Regions from separate parts of the Streptomyces sp. AgN23 genome, predicted to be linked through region 1. Evidence: predicted binding sites of a transcription regulator. Region 1 holds the regulator's gene; each other region holds the start of a gene.
The links. Region 1 encodes HrcA, which represses chaperone genes, less so after heat shock. Its sites were predicted from a motif close to TTNGCACTCNGNNNNNCNGAGTGCNAA; they were not measured.

Region 1 (4,782 bases):
ACCATGTGTCGGCGTATGCACTGATCGTGGAGGAGGGCACCCAGCTGGCGCGGCGGATCCGGCGCGGCGAGGTCCCGATGACCGACGACGATGTGCACGCGGACCGCTATCTGATCGCCGAGGAGATCCTGTCGGCCGCCGGGTTCGCCTGGTACGAGGTCTCCAACTGGGCCACTTCGCCCGCCGGGCGCTGCCGGCACAACGAGCTGTACTGGCGCGGCGCCGACTGGTGGGGCGCCGGCCCCGGCGCGCACAGCCATGTGGGCGGCGTGCGGTGGTGGAACGTGAAGCACCCCGGGGCGTACGCACAGGCCCTGGGCGAGGGCAGGTCGCCCGGCGCGGGCCGGGAGCTGCTGACCGCCGAGGAGCGCCGGGTGGAGCGGATCCTGCTGGAGCTGCGGCTGGTCGAGGGCTGCCCGCTGGAGCTGCTGCGCCCGGCCGGGGCCGTGGCCGCGGCCGGGGCGCTGGAGGACGGTCTGCTGGACCCGGAGCCGTACGGACGGGGGCGGGCCGTGCTCACGCTGCGCGGGCGGCTGCTGGCGGACGCGGTGGTGCGGGACCTGGTGGACTGAGACGGGACCGTCAGCCCTGTGGGGACGGGAGCCGTCAGCCCTGTGGGGACGGGGGCCGTCAGCCCTGCGGGGCCGTCACGAAGTCGATCAATTCCTCCACCCGGCCCAGGAGCTCCGGCTGGAGGTCCTTGTAGGAGTGGACCGAGGACAGGATCCGCTGCCAGGCGGCCCCGGTGTTCTCCGGCCAGCCCAGGGCGCGGCAGACGCCCTTCTTCCAGTCCTGGCCGTGCGGCACTGTCGGCCAGGCCCGGATGCCGACGGAGGACGGCTTCACGGCCTCCCAGATGTCGATATAGGGGTGGCCGAGGACCAGCACATGCTCGCCGGTGACCTGCCCGGCGATACGGGACTCCTTGGAGCCCGTCACCAGATGGTCGACGAGGACGCCGAGCCGGGCGTCCGGGCCGGGGGAGAAGTCGTCGACGATGGCGGGCAGGTCGTCGACGCCCTCCAGGTACTCCACGACGACGCCTTCGATGCGCAGATCGTCGCCCCAGACCCGCTCCACCAGCTCCGCGTCATGGCGCCCCTCGACGTAGACGCGCCCCGCACGGGCGACCCTCGCGCGCGCTCCCGGAACGGCGATCGACCCCGAGGCCGTGCGCTGGGGCGCACTGGGGGCCGCCGCGCGCGGGCGTACGAGGGTGACGACACGCCCCTCGAGCAGAAAACCGCGCGGCTCCATGGGGAAGACGCGATGTTTGCCGAAGCGGTCCTCCAGAGTGACCGTGGGGCCCTGGGCCGTCTTCTCACAGCGGATCACGGCGCCGCAGAAGCCGGTGGTGACCTCCTCCACGACGAGGTCCGGTTCGGCGGGGACCTCGGGGGCGGGCCGCTGCCGCTTCCAGGGCGGGGTCAGGTCCGGGTCGTACTGTCGCATCCGGATGACGATAGCGCGCGACGACCCCCCGCTCCTGCGGTGCGGACAACTAGGTGGACGCCTAGTTGGGCGGCTGGGCGGACACCTAGAGGGACACGCCGAAGCGGGCCGCCAATTCGTCACGTTGGGCCCGGACGAACCCGGCGTCCACGACCGAGCCGTGCCCCGGGACATACCGCGCGTCCGGGCCGCCGAGGGCGAGCAGCCGGTCGAGGGCGGCGGGCCAGCGGCCGGGGATCGCGTCGGGCCCGGCCTGCGGCGTGCCGGACTCCTCCACCAGATCGCCGCAGAAGACCACCTCGGGCCGGCCGGGCACCAGAACGGCCAGGTCATGGGCGGTGTGGCCGGGCCCCACATTGGCCAGCAGCACCTGCCGGTCGCCCAGGTCCAAGGTGAGCTCGCCGGAGACCAGGTGGTGCGGGCCGACCAGATGGTCCACGGCCTCGGTGGCGGCGTTTTGTTCCACCCCGTGGCGGATCGCGTCCTCGCGCAGTGTCTCCCGCTCACGGCGCAGCAGCTCGTCCATGCCCATGGCCCCGTACACCTGGCAGCCCGCGAAGGCGGCCGAGCCCAGGACGTGGTCGAAGTGCGGATGGGTGAGCGCGATCCGGGTGGGGCGGCGGCCGGTCAGCCGGGTGATCAGGGCGCGCAGCTCGGCCCCGGCGCGCAGGGTCGCGCCGGTGTCCACGACGAGGATGTCGGTCCGGCCGACGACCACGCCGACCGTCTCGTCCCACTCCGGCAACCGACGGCGGGCCACACCGGGCGCGAGCCGCTCCCAGCCTGCCTCTTCCCAACACGTCTCCATACCGCGACGCTAGCTCAACGGGGATGGGGGAGAGTTGCTGCCAGCGGCGGCTCTTGCCCATGCCACCGCACCCCGCCGTACACTGGCGGAGGGGTTCTGGCACTCGTGCCCGGTGAGTGCCAGGGCGGACGATCTGATGAGACCGCTGGACTGGAGGTGCGCGGGGTGCTCAGCGAACGCAGACTCGAGGTGCTGCGTGCCATTGTCCAGGACTATGTGGGGACGGAGGAGCCGGTCGGCTCCAAGGCGCTCACCGAGCGGCACCGGCTGGGGGTCTCCCCGGCCACGGTGCGTAACGACATGGCCGCTCTGGAGGACGAGGGGTTCATCGCCCAGCCGCATACGAGCGCCGGGCGGATCCCCACCGACAAGGGCTATCGCCTCTTCGTGGACAAGCTGGCCGGAGTGAAGCCGCTGTCCAGCCCGGAGCGGCGGGCCATTCAGAACTTCCTGGACGGCGCGGTCGACCTCGATGACGTGGTGGGCCGTACGGTCCGGCTGCTGGCGCAGCTGACCCGGCAGGTGGCGGTGGTGCAGTATCCGTCGCTGACCCGCTCGACGGTGCGCCATGTGGAGCTGCTGCCGCTGGCCACGGCCCGGGTGATGCTGGTGCTGATCACGGACACCGGCCGGGTGGAGCAGCGCATGGTGGACTGCCCCACTCCGATCACCGAGGACTCGCTGGCCGATCTGCGCGCCCGGCTCAACAGCCGGGTCGTGGGTCGGCGTTTCGCGGATGTGCCGCAGTTGGTGCAGGATCTTCCGGAGTCCTTCGAACAGGAGGACCGGGGGACCGTCTCGATCGTGTTGTCGACCTTGCTCGAGACGCTGGTGGAGGAGACCGAGGAGCGGCTGATGATCGGCGGCACCGCGAACCTCACGCGTTTCGTGCATGATTTCCCCCTGACGATCCGGCCCGTCCTGGAGGCACTCGAGGAGCATGTCGTCCTCCTCAAGTTGCTGGGCGAGGCCAAGGACTCGGGTATGACCGTGCGGATCGGGCATGAGAATGCTCACGAGGGGCTCAACGCCACCTCGGTCGTCGCGGTCGGCTACGGTTCCGGCGACGAGGCGGTCGCCAAACTCGGCGTGGTCGGACCGACCCGCATGGACTACCCCGGAACGATGGGAGCGGTACGCGCAGTGGCACGTTACGTCGGACAGATCCTGGCGGAGTCGTAAGTGGCGACGGACTACTACGCAGTCCTGGGCGTGCCGCGTGATGCCTCGCAGGACCAGATCAAGAAGGCATTCCGCCGGCTCGCACGCGAGCTGCATCCGGATGTGAACCCGGATCCGAAGACCCAGGAGCGGTTCAAGGAGATCAACGCCGCTTACGAGGTCTTGTCGGACCCACAGAAGAAGCAGGTCTACGACCTGGGCGGGGACCCGATGTCCGGGGCCGGCGGCGGTGGCGCCGGAGGCTTCGGCGGGGGCTTCGGCAACTTCTCCGACATCATGGACGCGTTCTTCGGCACCGCCTCGCAGCGCGGTCCGCGCTCCAGGACCCGGCGCGGTCAGGACGCGATGATCCGTCTGGACGTGGAGCTCAACGAGGCCGCGTTCGGGACCACCAAGGACATCCAGGTCGACACCGCGGTCGTCTGCACCACGTGCAGCGGCGAGGGCGCGGCGCCGGGCACCTCGGCGCAGACCTGTGACATGTGCCGTGGCCGCGGTGAGGTCTCCCAGGTGACGCGGTCCTTCCTGGGTCAGGTCATGACCTCGCGGCCGTGCCCCCAGTGCCAGGGCTTCGGCACCGTGGTGCCCACCCCGTGCCCGGAGTGCGCGGGCGACGGCCGGATCCGCTCGCGGCGCACCCTGACCGTGAAGATCCCCGCCGGTGTGGACAACGGCACCAGGATCCAGCTGGCCGGTGAGGGCGAGGTCGGACCGGGCGGCGGCCCGGCGGGCGACCTGTATGTGGAGATCCACGAGGTCCCGCACCCGGTCTTCCAGCGGCGCGGCGACGATATGCACTGCACGGTGACCATCCCGATGACGGCGGCGTCGCTGGGCACCAAGGTGCCGCTGGAGACGCTGGACGGCCTGGAGGAGGTCGACATCCGGCCCGGCACCCAGTCCGGCCAGTCGATCCCGCTGCACCAGCGCGGCATCACCCATCTTCGGGGCGGCGGCCGGGGCGACCTGATCGTGCATGTCGAGGTGACCACCCCGACCAAGCTCGACCCGGAGCAGGAGGAGCTGCTGCGGCGGCTGTCCAAGCTGCGCGGCGAGGAGCGCCCGGTCGGCGAATTCAAGCCGGGGCAGCAGGGGCTGTTCTCGCGGTTGAAGGACGCGTTCAACGGGCGGTAGGCGCTCCGGCCGGGGGTACGGGGGTTGTCCCCCGGGGGAGTGCGGTAAGCCGGGGCAGCAGGGGCTGTTCTCGCGGCTGAAGGACGCGTTCAACGGGCGGTAGGCGCTCCGGCCGGGGGTACGGCCGGTAGCGCCGCCGACGCCCGCAGCACCGCTGATCCGGTGGTGAGCCCGTGTGGAGGGCATGGCACGATGTGGCCATGTCC
Region 2 (4,782 bases), 2.6 Mb from region 1:
ACGGGTAGGACGGATAGAGCTCATCTATCTGCTTGGCGCTGAGCCTGCTGGAGGCCAGGGCGCGGTCCACCTCGTCCTGCATATTGCCGCGCAGGTCCCAGGCCATCGCCTTGAGCCAGGCCAGCGAGTCGACCGGGGTCCACTTCTCGGGCTTGTAGCCGTCGTTCTTGAAGTCCAGGGCCGCGTACTCGACGGACAGCGCATCGCCCTGGTGGTCCTTGAGATAGGCGTTGACGCCGTCGGAGTAGGCCCGCAGATACTTCTTGGTGGCGGGCGACACCTTGGTGTCGTACTCCTGCTTGGCCACCCGGTGCCAGCCCATGGTGCGCAGGAACGCGTCGGTCTCCACCTGGCCGGAACCGAACATCTCCGACAGCCGCCCGGCCGTCATATGGCGGCGGACATCCATCTCCCAGAAGCGGTCCTGGGCCTGGACGAACCCCTGGGCCCGGAAGAGGTCCTCGGAGGTACCGGCGTAGATCTGAGGTATCCCATAGCCGTCACGTTTGACCTGAACGGGGCCGGACAACCCCTTCAGCTGCAGCGATCCCGTGGTCTCCGGGAATGAGGCACGAACTGTACTGATGCTCCAGTACGCGCCGTAGCCGACGCCCCCGACGAGCAGCAGCACGACTGCGATCACGATCAGGCGGAGACGTCGGCTCTTCTTCTTTTTGGGAGAAGAGCCGGTTGTGTTGGCGGGCATCGCTGTCCTTCGAGGGGCAGGGTGAACCTGGAGTGCTGGAGCAACCATAGGCGCAGCGCTGTCGCCGCCCCTACGCGGAGTCATGACTGACGCATTGCACCGGCCACCGGGCGGGCTCGTACACCTCGGCGAAGGCTCCTCGTGGGAGGCTCGCGTCAAGATCCCGTAAAATGTTAGGTAAGGCAATGAAGTTCCGGTCGGAGGGGACCTGTTCGCAGCGTCCCCTCCGCTCCCGTGAGAAAGGGTCGGCCCCTGACTGTTCACCACCTCAATGAACTGCTGTTGATCTGCTCGCTCGTCCTGCTTTTCGCGGTGGTGGCCGTAAGGATCTCCTCGCGCAGCGGGCTGCCCACGCTGCTGATCTATCTCGGGATCGGCGTCGCCATCGGCACGGACGGGATCGGCGTCACCTTCAACGACGTCGAGCTGACGCAGGTCCTCGGCTACGCCGCGCTGGTCGTCATCCTGGCCGAAGGCGGTCTGGGCACGAAGTGGAGCGAGATCAAACCCGCCCTGCCGGCGGCCGCCGTCCTGTCCACCCTGGGTGTCGCGGTGAGCGTGGGGCTCACCGCGACCGCAGGGCACTATGTGGTGGGACTGGACTGGCGGCAGGCGCTGATCATCGGCGCGGTGGTGTCGTCCACGGACGCGGCGGCGGTCTTCTCGGTACTGCGCACGGTGCCACTGCCCAAGCGGCTCACGGGCGTCCTGGAGGCCGAGTCGGGCTTCAACGACGCCCCCGTGGTGATCCTGGTGGTCGCCGTCTCCAGCCAGGGCCCCATGGAGTCCTGGTACGCCCTGATCGGCACGATCGCCCTGGAGCTGGCGATCGGCGCGGTGATCGGCCTCGCGATCGGCTGGCTGGGCGCGTACGGCCTGCGGCATGTGGCGCTGCCCGCCTCGGGTCTGTACCCGATCGCGGTGATCGCCATCGCGGTGACCGCCTACGCGGGCGGTGCGCTGGCGCACGGGTCCGGCTTCCTCGCCGTCTACCTCGCCGCCCTCCTCCTGGGCAACGCACGGCTGCCGCACTGGCCGGCGACGCGCGGCTTCGCCGAGGGGCTGGGCTGGCTCGCCCAGATCGGGATGTTCGTCCTGCTGGGACTGCTGGTCACCCCGCATGAGCTGGGCGATGACGTCCTGCCCGCCCTCGCGGTCGGGCTGGTGCTGACCGTGGTGGCCCGGCCGGTGTCGGTCCTGGTCAGCACGGCGCCGTTCCCGCTGCCCTGGCGGGAGAAGGCACTGCTGTCCTGGGCCGGGCTGCGCGGGGCGGTGCCGATCGTCCTGGCAACCATCCCGGTGGTCAGCGATGTGCCCGGCAGCAGCCGGATCTTCAACATCGTCTTCGTGCTGGTGATCGTCTACACCCTGATCCAGGGGCCGACGCTGCCCTGGCTCGCCACCCGGCTGCGGCTCGAGGAACCCGAGCCGGCCGACCTGGGCATCGAATCGGCGCCCCTGGAGCGGCTGCGCGGCCATCTGCTGTCGGTGTCGATCCCCCAGTCGTCCAAGATGCACGGCGTCGAGGTAGGCGAGCTGCGGCTGCCCACAGGGGCCGCGGTCACCCTGGTGGTCCGGGGCGGGACCAGCTTCGTACCACTGCCCTCGACGATGCTGCGCCGCGGCGACGAGCTGCTGGTGGTGGCCACGGACCCGGTGCGCGACGCGGCGGAGCGGCGGCTGCGGGCAGTGGGCCAAGGCGGCAAGCTGGCGGGCTGGCTGGGCACGGGAGCGGGCTGAGGGGGCGGGAGCGGGGGCCCGCGAAAGCCCGCGAAGGCTTCGGGCCAAGAGCCGGGAGGGGCCTCTGACGGTGGCTTCGATCACCGTCTATCCCGTCCCAGTGGACTGACGCGCAGGAATACTGCACTATGGAGCGTCGTTAGCACTCATTGAGTGAGAGTGCCAGGAGGAAGAACGTGCCGACCTACCAGTACCAGTGCACCGAGTGTGGCGAGGGCCTCGAGGCGGTGCAGAAGTTCACCGACGACGCGCTCACCGAGTGCCCCAACTGCAAGGGACGCCTGAAGAAGGTGTTCTCCGCCGTCGGCATCGTGTTCAAGGGCTCCGGGTTCTACCGGAACGACAGCCGCTCCTCGTCCAGCAGCACGAGCGGCGGTTCCAGCAAGCCGGCGGCGAAGAGCGAGAGCTCCGACTCGTCGTCTTCCTCGTCTTCGTCCTCGGACTCTTCTTCCTCATCCTCCTCCTCGACGTCTTCGTCGTCGGCGTCTTCGTCGCCGTCCTCGGCGTCCTCCTCGTCTTCGTCGTCCTCGTCGTCGAGTTCGGCCGCCTGACCCGGCCACCCGTCTTCGGCTTCATCGGCACCCCGCCGCCTCCACCGGGAGGAGGCGGGGTGCCGTTCGCGCGGACGCGGGTGGCTAGGGTGATCGCATGGTCGAGACCAGCAGGCAAGCAGACATAGGGGTCATCGGGGGATCGGGGTTCTACACGTTCCTCGACGACGTGACCGAGATCACTGTGGAGACTCCCTATGGGGCGCCGAGCGACTCGCTCGTTCTCGGCGACATCGAGGGGCGACGGGTCGCCTTCCTCCCGCGGCACGGCCGCGAGCACCACCTGCCGCCGCACCGCATCAACTACCGCGCCAACCTCTGGGCCCTGCGCTCGCTCGGGGTGCGGCAGGTCTTCGGCCCGTGCGCGGTGGGCGGGCTGCAGCCGGAGTACGGACCCGGCACGCTGCTCGTCCCCGACCAGCTGGTGGACCGCACGAAGGCGCGTACGCAGACCTACTTCGACGGCGAGCCGCTGCCGGACGGCCGGATTCCGAACGTCGTGCACACCACCTTCGCCGACCCGTACTGCCCGGTGGGGCGGAACGCGGCCGTGGCCGCGGCGCGCGGACGCGGCTGGGAGCCGGTGGACGGCGGGACGATGTGCGTGATCGAGGGGCCGCGCTTCTCCACCCGGGCCGAATCGCGCTGGCATGCGGCGCAGGGCTGGTCCGTTGTCGGCATGACGGGCCACCCGGAGGCGGTGCTCGCCCGTGAACTGGGGCTCTGCTACACGTCGTTGACTCTGGTCACCGACCTGGACGCGGGGGTGGAGACGGGTGAGGGCGTCACCCACACCGAGGTGCTGAAGGTCTTCGGGGAGAACGTGGGCCGACTGCGTGAGGTGCTCTTCGACGCGGTGGGCAAGCTGCCGGAAAGCTCCGCACGGGACTGCCTGTGCACCCACGCCCACGACGGCTGGGACCTGGGGATCGAGCTTCCGTAGGGACGGTGCGGCAGGGCGCGGGGAGGCCACCGGGAAGGCGCGGGGAGGCCACGGGGAGGGCACGCCGGGGCGGATATCGCTGGCCCGGGTGACCGAGTTGTCCACAGCCCGGTGACCGTCCACAGGCCCGAGCGGGATCGGGTGGGGGCGGGCATGGTGAGGGGGCCAGAAGCACCCGGTCCCTCACGGCAGGCGGTGACGTGCCATGTCCCATCCGTCCCCCACCCCCACCCTCGCGTTACCCCGCTCCGCTCCCCCGGCCCGCGCGGTGCCACGCTTCGATCCGGTGCGCACCGAGCGCACCGGCGGATTCCGGCTGCGGCGGGCCGTGCGGCGGCGGCGCCGTGCGATGGCGGCCGGGCTGGCGCTGACGGCCGCGGCACTCGCGGCCGCGGCACCCCCGGCCGGGGCCACACGGACACCGAGTCCTCGCGGGCGCCCGCTCCGGCGGGCGAGGAGCGGCGAGACGGCCCACGCCCTGCGATGGTGTCGGCGCCAGTCCGGATCGCCGACGCGGCGACGGTGCGGCTGCTGCACCCCGGTGACCGGGTGGATGTGCTGGCCACCCCGCTCCCGGACGCCACACGGACCGGTTCGTCCGGCACCACGGCACGGGTAGTCGCACGTGGGGTCCGGGTGGCCGATGTGCCGGGCTCCCGGAGCGGCCGCTCGGCGGACGGTGGAGCCGACGGCGGCGCGCCGGAGGCCGGGGCGGAGGCGAGCGGCGACGGCACGGGGAACGGTGACAGCGCTCTGGACGGCGGCGCGGTGAACGGTGACGGTGTGCTGGACGGCGGCGGGGCGCTGGTGGTGCTCACGGTGCCGCGCGCGGACACCACCGC
Region 3 (4,782 bases), 2.4 Mb from region 1:
TCGATGTCGGTGACATCGGCGCAGCGGATCTCGATGAGCTCGGCCAGGCCGAGCGCCTGGGCGTTGGCGCGGGCGACGGCGCAGGTCAGCGGGTCGCGATCGACGGCGAGGACGGAGATCCCGGTGCGGGCGAGCGCGATCGCGTCGCCGCCGATGCCGCAGCACAGATCGGCCGTGCGGCGGACGCCGAACTCCGCGAGGCGGGCGGCGCGGTACGCGGCGACGGAGGTGCGGGTGGACTGCTCCACGCCGTTCGGCGTGAAGTACATGCGGTGCGCGTCCTCGGAGCCGAATTTGGCCACCGCGCGCTGCCGCAGCGTGGCCTGGGTCAGGGCCGCCGAGACCAGCGCCGGGGGATGGTCCCGGCGCAGCCGCGTCGCGGTGGCGAGCTCCTTCGCCGGGTCGTAGTCGCGGAGTCCGGAGAGCAGCGCCTGCCCCTCGTCGCCGAGCAGTGAGTCGAAGGCGTCAACGTCCACATGGCCCATTCTCCCCGCTCCCAGGGGGGCATTCGCACCCCGCTCGGCGCGCGGGTCCGCGCCGCGGAGCTGAAGATCACTTCTGTGATGATGATCAAAGCTGGTCTTTCGAGGTTTCTGGTCCTCACCGCGGCGGTCGCGCTCACCGGCTGTGGGGCGCTCGGTTCGCCGAGGCCGCACAGCGGGGCGGGGAAGGCGGCCGATCCGCCGTCGTCGGCCTCCGCCGCCCCGCACGCCCCGTCCGGGACATCCGGCGCGCCGACGTCCGGGAGCGGGCACGAGGACGGCTCGCCGCCCTCGGCCCCGGCGGCGTTCCCCGGTGCGTACCGCCGCTGGGGGCTCGACCGGCCGCTGGCCCCGCCGCCGCGCCCGCCCGCCGTCAAGCCGCCGCCCGCGGCGATCTGGCCGCCGACACCCGGGCTGCCGACGGTCATCCGCCGGGTGGCCACCACCGATCGGGTGGTTTTCCTCACGCTCGACGACGGGATCGAGAAGGACCCGGCCTTCGTCGACCAGGCGCGGGACCTCGGCCTGCCGTTCACGCAGTTCCTGGAGGACGAGGTGATCGGCGACCACTACGACTACTTCGGCCGACTGCGTGAACTCGGCAACCGGATCGGCAACCACACCCTCACCCACCCCAAGCTCGCGGGCCAGGACTATGACACCCAGCTCCACGAGATCTGCGGCCAGCAGGACGTCCTCCACCGCAGCCTCGGCCTCGAACCCCGCCTCTTCCGCCCGCCCTACGGGGAGTACGACAGGACCACGCTGCGGGCGGCGGCGGAGTGCGGACTGCGGAAGGTGGTGCTGTGGCGCGCCGAGATGGAGCCCGATGGGCTGGCGTACCGCTCGGGCGACGGGCTCCGGCCCGGGGACATCATCCTCGCCCACTTCCGCGGCCCGGACCTGTCGAAGGGCGCGACGATGACCGACATGATCACTTCTCTGCTGCGGGAGATCCAGGCGCAGGGGTTCACGGTGGCCCGGTTGGAGGACTACATCTGACGGCGCCGCGCTCCGGTCCCGGAGGCGTCGGGGACCCGGCCGGGCCGGGAGGCGCCGCGGGCCGGAGCGCGACGTTCTCGTGGCGGACACAGGGCCGGGAGGGGGCGCCGACGAGGTGCCGCACAGCGGTCCGCCACCACGTCGCTTGGCACTCTAGTTGACTGAGTGCTAACCGCGTCATAATGTCGAGGCTGGCACTCGGGACCGATGAGTGCCAAGGGATACAGCGACGGGCAGGTCCGGCACCCGCGACGACGGATCCACCTGGTCGCCACCTCAGACAGTTGACCCCGTGAGATCTCCGAAGGGGGAGGTCGGATCGTGACGACCACCAGCTCCAAGGTTGCCATCAAGCCGCTCGAGGACCGCATTGTGGTCCAGCCGCTCGACGCCGAGCAGACCACGGCCTCAGGCCTGGTCATTCCGGACACCGCCAAGGAAAAGCCCCAGGAGGGCGTCGTCCTGGCCGTGGGCCCGGGCCGCTTCGAGGACGGCAAGCGCCTTCCGCTCGACGTCTCCGTCGGTGACGTCGTGCTCTACAGCAAGTACGGCGGTACCGAGGTGAAGTACAGCGGCGAGGAGTACCTCGTCCTCTCGGCTCGCGACGTCCTCGCGATCGTCGAGAAGTAATCACCGAAGTTTTGCCTATGAGCCGTGCCCCGGTGCCCGCGTCTGAAACCGGGGTCGGGGCGCGGTTCGTTTGAGAGGACATACGCAACTCATGGCGAAGATCCTGAAGTTCGACGAGGACGCCCGTCGCGCCCTCGAACGCGGCGTCAACAAGCTTGCGGACACCGTCAAGGTGACGATCGGCCCCCGTGGTCGCAACGTCGTCATCGACAAGAAGTTCGGTGCTCCGACCATCACCAACGACGGTGTCACGATCGCCCGCGAGGTCGAAATCGAGGACCCGTACGAGAACCTGGGCGCCCAGCTCGTCAAGGAGGTGGCGACCAAGACCAACGACATCGCGGGTGACGGCACCACCACCGCGACCGTGCTGGCCCAGGCCCTGGTCCGCGAGGGCCTGAAGAACGTGGCCGCGGGCGCCTCCCCGGCCGCCCTCAAGAAGGGCATCGACGCGGCGGTCAAGGCCGTCTCGGACGACCTGCTGGCCACCGCCCGCCCGATCGACGAGAAGTCCGACATCGCCGCCGTGGCCGCGCTGTCCGCGCAGGACAAGCAGGTCGGCGAGCTGATCGCCGAGGCGATGGACAAGGTCGGCAAGGACGGTGTCATCACCGTCGAGGAGTCCAACACCTTCGGTCTGGAGCTCGACTTCACCGAGGGCATGGCCTTCGACAAGGGCTACCTCTCGCCGTACATGGTCACCGACCAGGAGCGGATGGAGGCCGTCCTCGAGGACCCGTACATCCTGATCCACCAGGGCAAGATCGCCTCGATCCAGGACCTGCTGCCGCTCCTGGAGAAGATCATCCAGGCCAACGCCAGCAAGCCGCTGCTGATCATCGCCGAGGACGTGGAGGGCGAGGCCCTCTCGACCCTCGTCGTCAACAAGATCCGCGGCACCTTCAACGCCGTCGCGGTGAAGGCCCCGGGCTTCGGTGACCGCCGTAAGGCCATGCTCGGCGACATCGCCACCCTTACGGGCGGCACCGTCATCGCCGAAGAGGTCGGCCTCAAGCTGGACCAGGTCGGTCTGGACGTGCTGGGCACCGCCCGCCGCGTGACCGTCACCAAGGACGACACCACGATCGTCGACGGTGGCGGCAAGAGCGACGAGGTCACCGGCCGCGTCAACCAGATCAAGGCCGAGATCGAGGCCACGGACTCCGACTGGGACCGCGAGAAGCTGCAGGAGCGGCTCGCGAAGCTGGCCGGCGGCGTGTGCGTGATCCGCGTGGGCGCGGCCACCGAGGTCGAGCTCAAGGAGAAGAAGCACCGTCTGGAGGACGCCATCTCCGCGACCCGCGCCGCGGTCGAGGAGGGCATCGTCTCCGGTGGTGGCTCCGCGCTGGTCCACGCCGCGAAGGTGCTGGAGAACAGCCTGGGCCTGGAGGGCGACGAGGCCACCGGTGTCGCGGTGGTCCGCCGTGCCGCGGTCGAGCCGCTGCGCTGGATCGCCGAGAACGCCGGTCTCGAGGGCTACGTCATCACCTCGAAGGTCGCCGAGCTCGAGAAGGGCCACGGCTACAACGCGGCCACCGAGGAGTACGGCGACCTGGTGAAGGCCGGCGTCATCGACCCGGTCAAGGTCACCCGCTCCGCGCTGGAGAACGCGGCGTCGATCGCCTCGCTGCTGCTCACCACCGAGACGCTGGTGGTCGAGAAGCCGGCCGAGGAAGAGGCTGAGGCCGGGGGCCACGGCCACGGTCACGCGCACTGACGCCCCGGCGTTTTGCACGCAGCTGCTTGCTGTGCGAAGGCGCGGCCGCCCTGGGGGCGGCCGCGCCTTCGTTGTGCGAATTCAGCCCCTCCGGCGTTTGAGGAGCGGGGTCCGGGGCGGACCCCCGGCGGGGGCGAGGGGGCGGAGCCTCCCCACGCGGCGGAGCCGCATATTGATGCTGCGGGAAGGGGCGGGGTGGGGGCTGTCCGCCGGAGGCGCCCACGGCCCGCACTCGGTATTGGCCCCCGGGGGCCCGGGCTACGCCTTCGCCGGCGGGCGCCCGACCTTGGAGGAGAGGGTGGAGAGGGCCGAGCGTGGGGCCAGCTTGGCCAGGCTTGACATCGCCTTGTAGCGCGGGTCCGGGATGGACAGGGACTTGCCCCGGGCGAAATCCTTCAGGGCCGCCGTGACCAGCCGGTCCGCGTCCAGCCACATCCAGCTCGGGACGCTGTCCTGCTTGATTCCCGCTCGCGCGTGGAACTCCGTACGGACGAACCCCGGGCACAGCGCCATCAGCCGTACGCCCGCGCCCGCCAGGTCCTTGGCCGCGCCCTGGGTGAACTGCACGACCCACGCCTTGCTCGCCCCGTACGTTCCGCGCGGGAAGAAGGCCGCGACCGACGCCACGTTGATCACCCCGCCGCGGCCGCGGCCGCGCATGGTTTCGGCGCCCGCGCTGGTCAGCCGTAGCACCGCCTCGCAGTGCAGCTTCAGCATCCGCAGCTCATCGGTGATCGGCACCTCCAGATAGCGGTCGCGGTTGCCGAAACCGGCGTTGTTGACGAGCAGATCGACCGGGTGGGTGCGGTCCCTGAGCCGCGTTTCGACCGCGGCGATTCCGTCATCCTCGGACAGGTCCGCCACCAGCACGTCGGCCTCCACGCCGTGCCGGTCGTGCAGATCCGCCGCCTGCTCCCGCAGCCGCTTCTCGTCGCGTGCGACGAGCACCAG

Region 2: AS97_RS27785 (FmdB family zinc ribbon protein) is a predicted target of HrcA. The motif match lies at 2,586-2,612, and genes of this name have one in related genera.
Region 3: groES (co-chaperone GroES) is a predicted target of HrcA. The motif match lies at 1,630-1,656, and genes of this name have one in related genera.

The regions. Positions count from the first base shown of each region.
Region 1 is NZ_CP007153.1:3,824,174-3,828,955, reverse strand. It holds gene hemW (radical SAM family heme chaperone HemW) at 1-572, shown strand, start outside; gene AS97_RS16920 (DUF3097 domain-containing protein) at 631-1,452, opposite strand; gene AS97_RS16915 (MBL fold metallo-hydrolase) at 1,538-2,260, opposite strand; gene hrcA (heat-inducible transcriptional repressor HrcA) at 2,426-3,442, shown strand; gene dnaJ (molecular chaperone DnaJ) at 3,443-4,576, shown strand; gene AS97_RS16900 (nitronate monooxygenase) at 4,777-4,782, shown strand, end outside.
Region 2 is NZ_CP007153.1:6,382,339-6,387,120, reverse strand. It holds gene AS97_RS27795 (penicillin acylase family protein) at 1-706, opposite strand, end outside; gene AS97_RS27790 (potassium/proton antiporter) at 941-2,446, shown strand; gene AS97_RS27785 (FmdB family zinc ribbon protein) at 2,623-2,997, shown strand; gene AS97_RS27780 (S-methyl-5'-thioadenosine phosphorylase) at 3,095-3,940, shown strand; gene AS97_RS49060 (hypothetical protein) at 4,424-4,782, shown strand, end outside.
Region 3 is NZ_CP007153.1:6,192,817-6,197,598, forward strand. It holds gene AS97_RS26960 (class I SAM-dependent methyltransferase) at 1-485, opposite strand, end outside; gene AS97_RS26965 (polysaccharide deacetylase family protein) at 477-1,484, shown strand; gene groES (co-chaperone GroES) at 1,806-2,114, shown strand; gene groL (chaperonin GroEL) at 2,206-3,831, shown strand; gene AS97_RS26980 (SDR family oxidoreductase) at 4,090-4,782, opposite strand, start outside.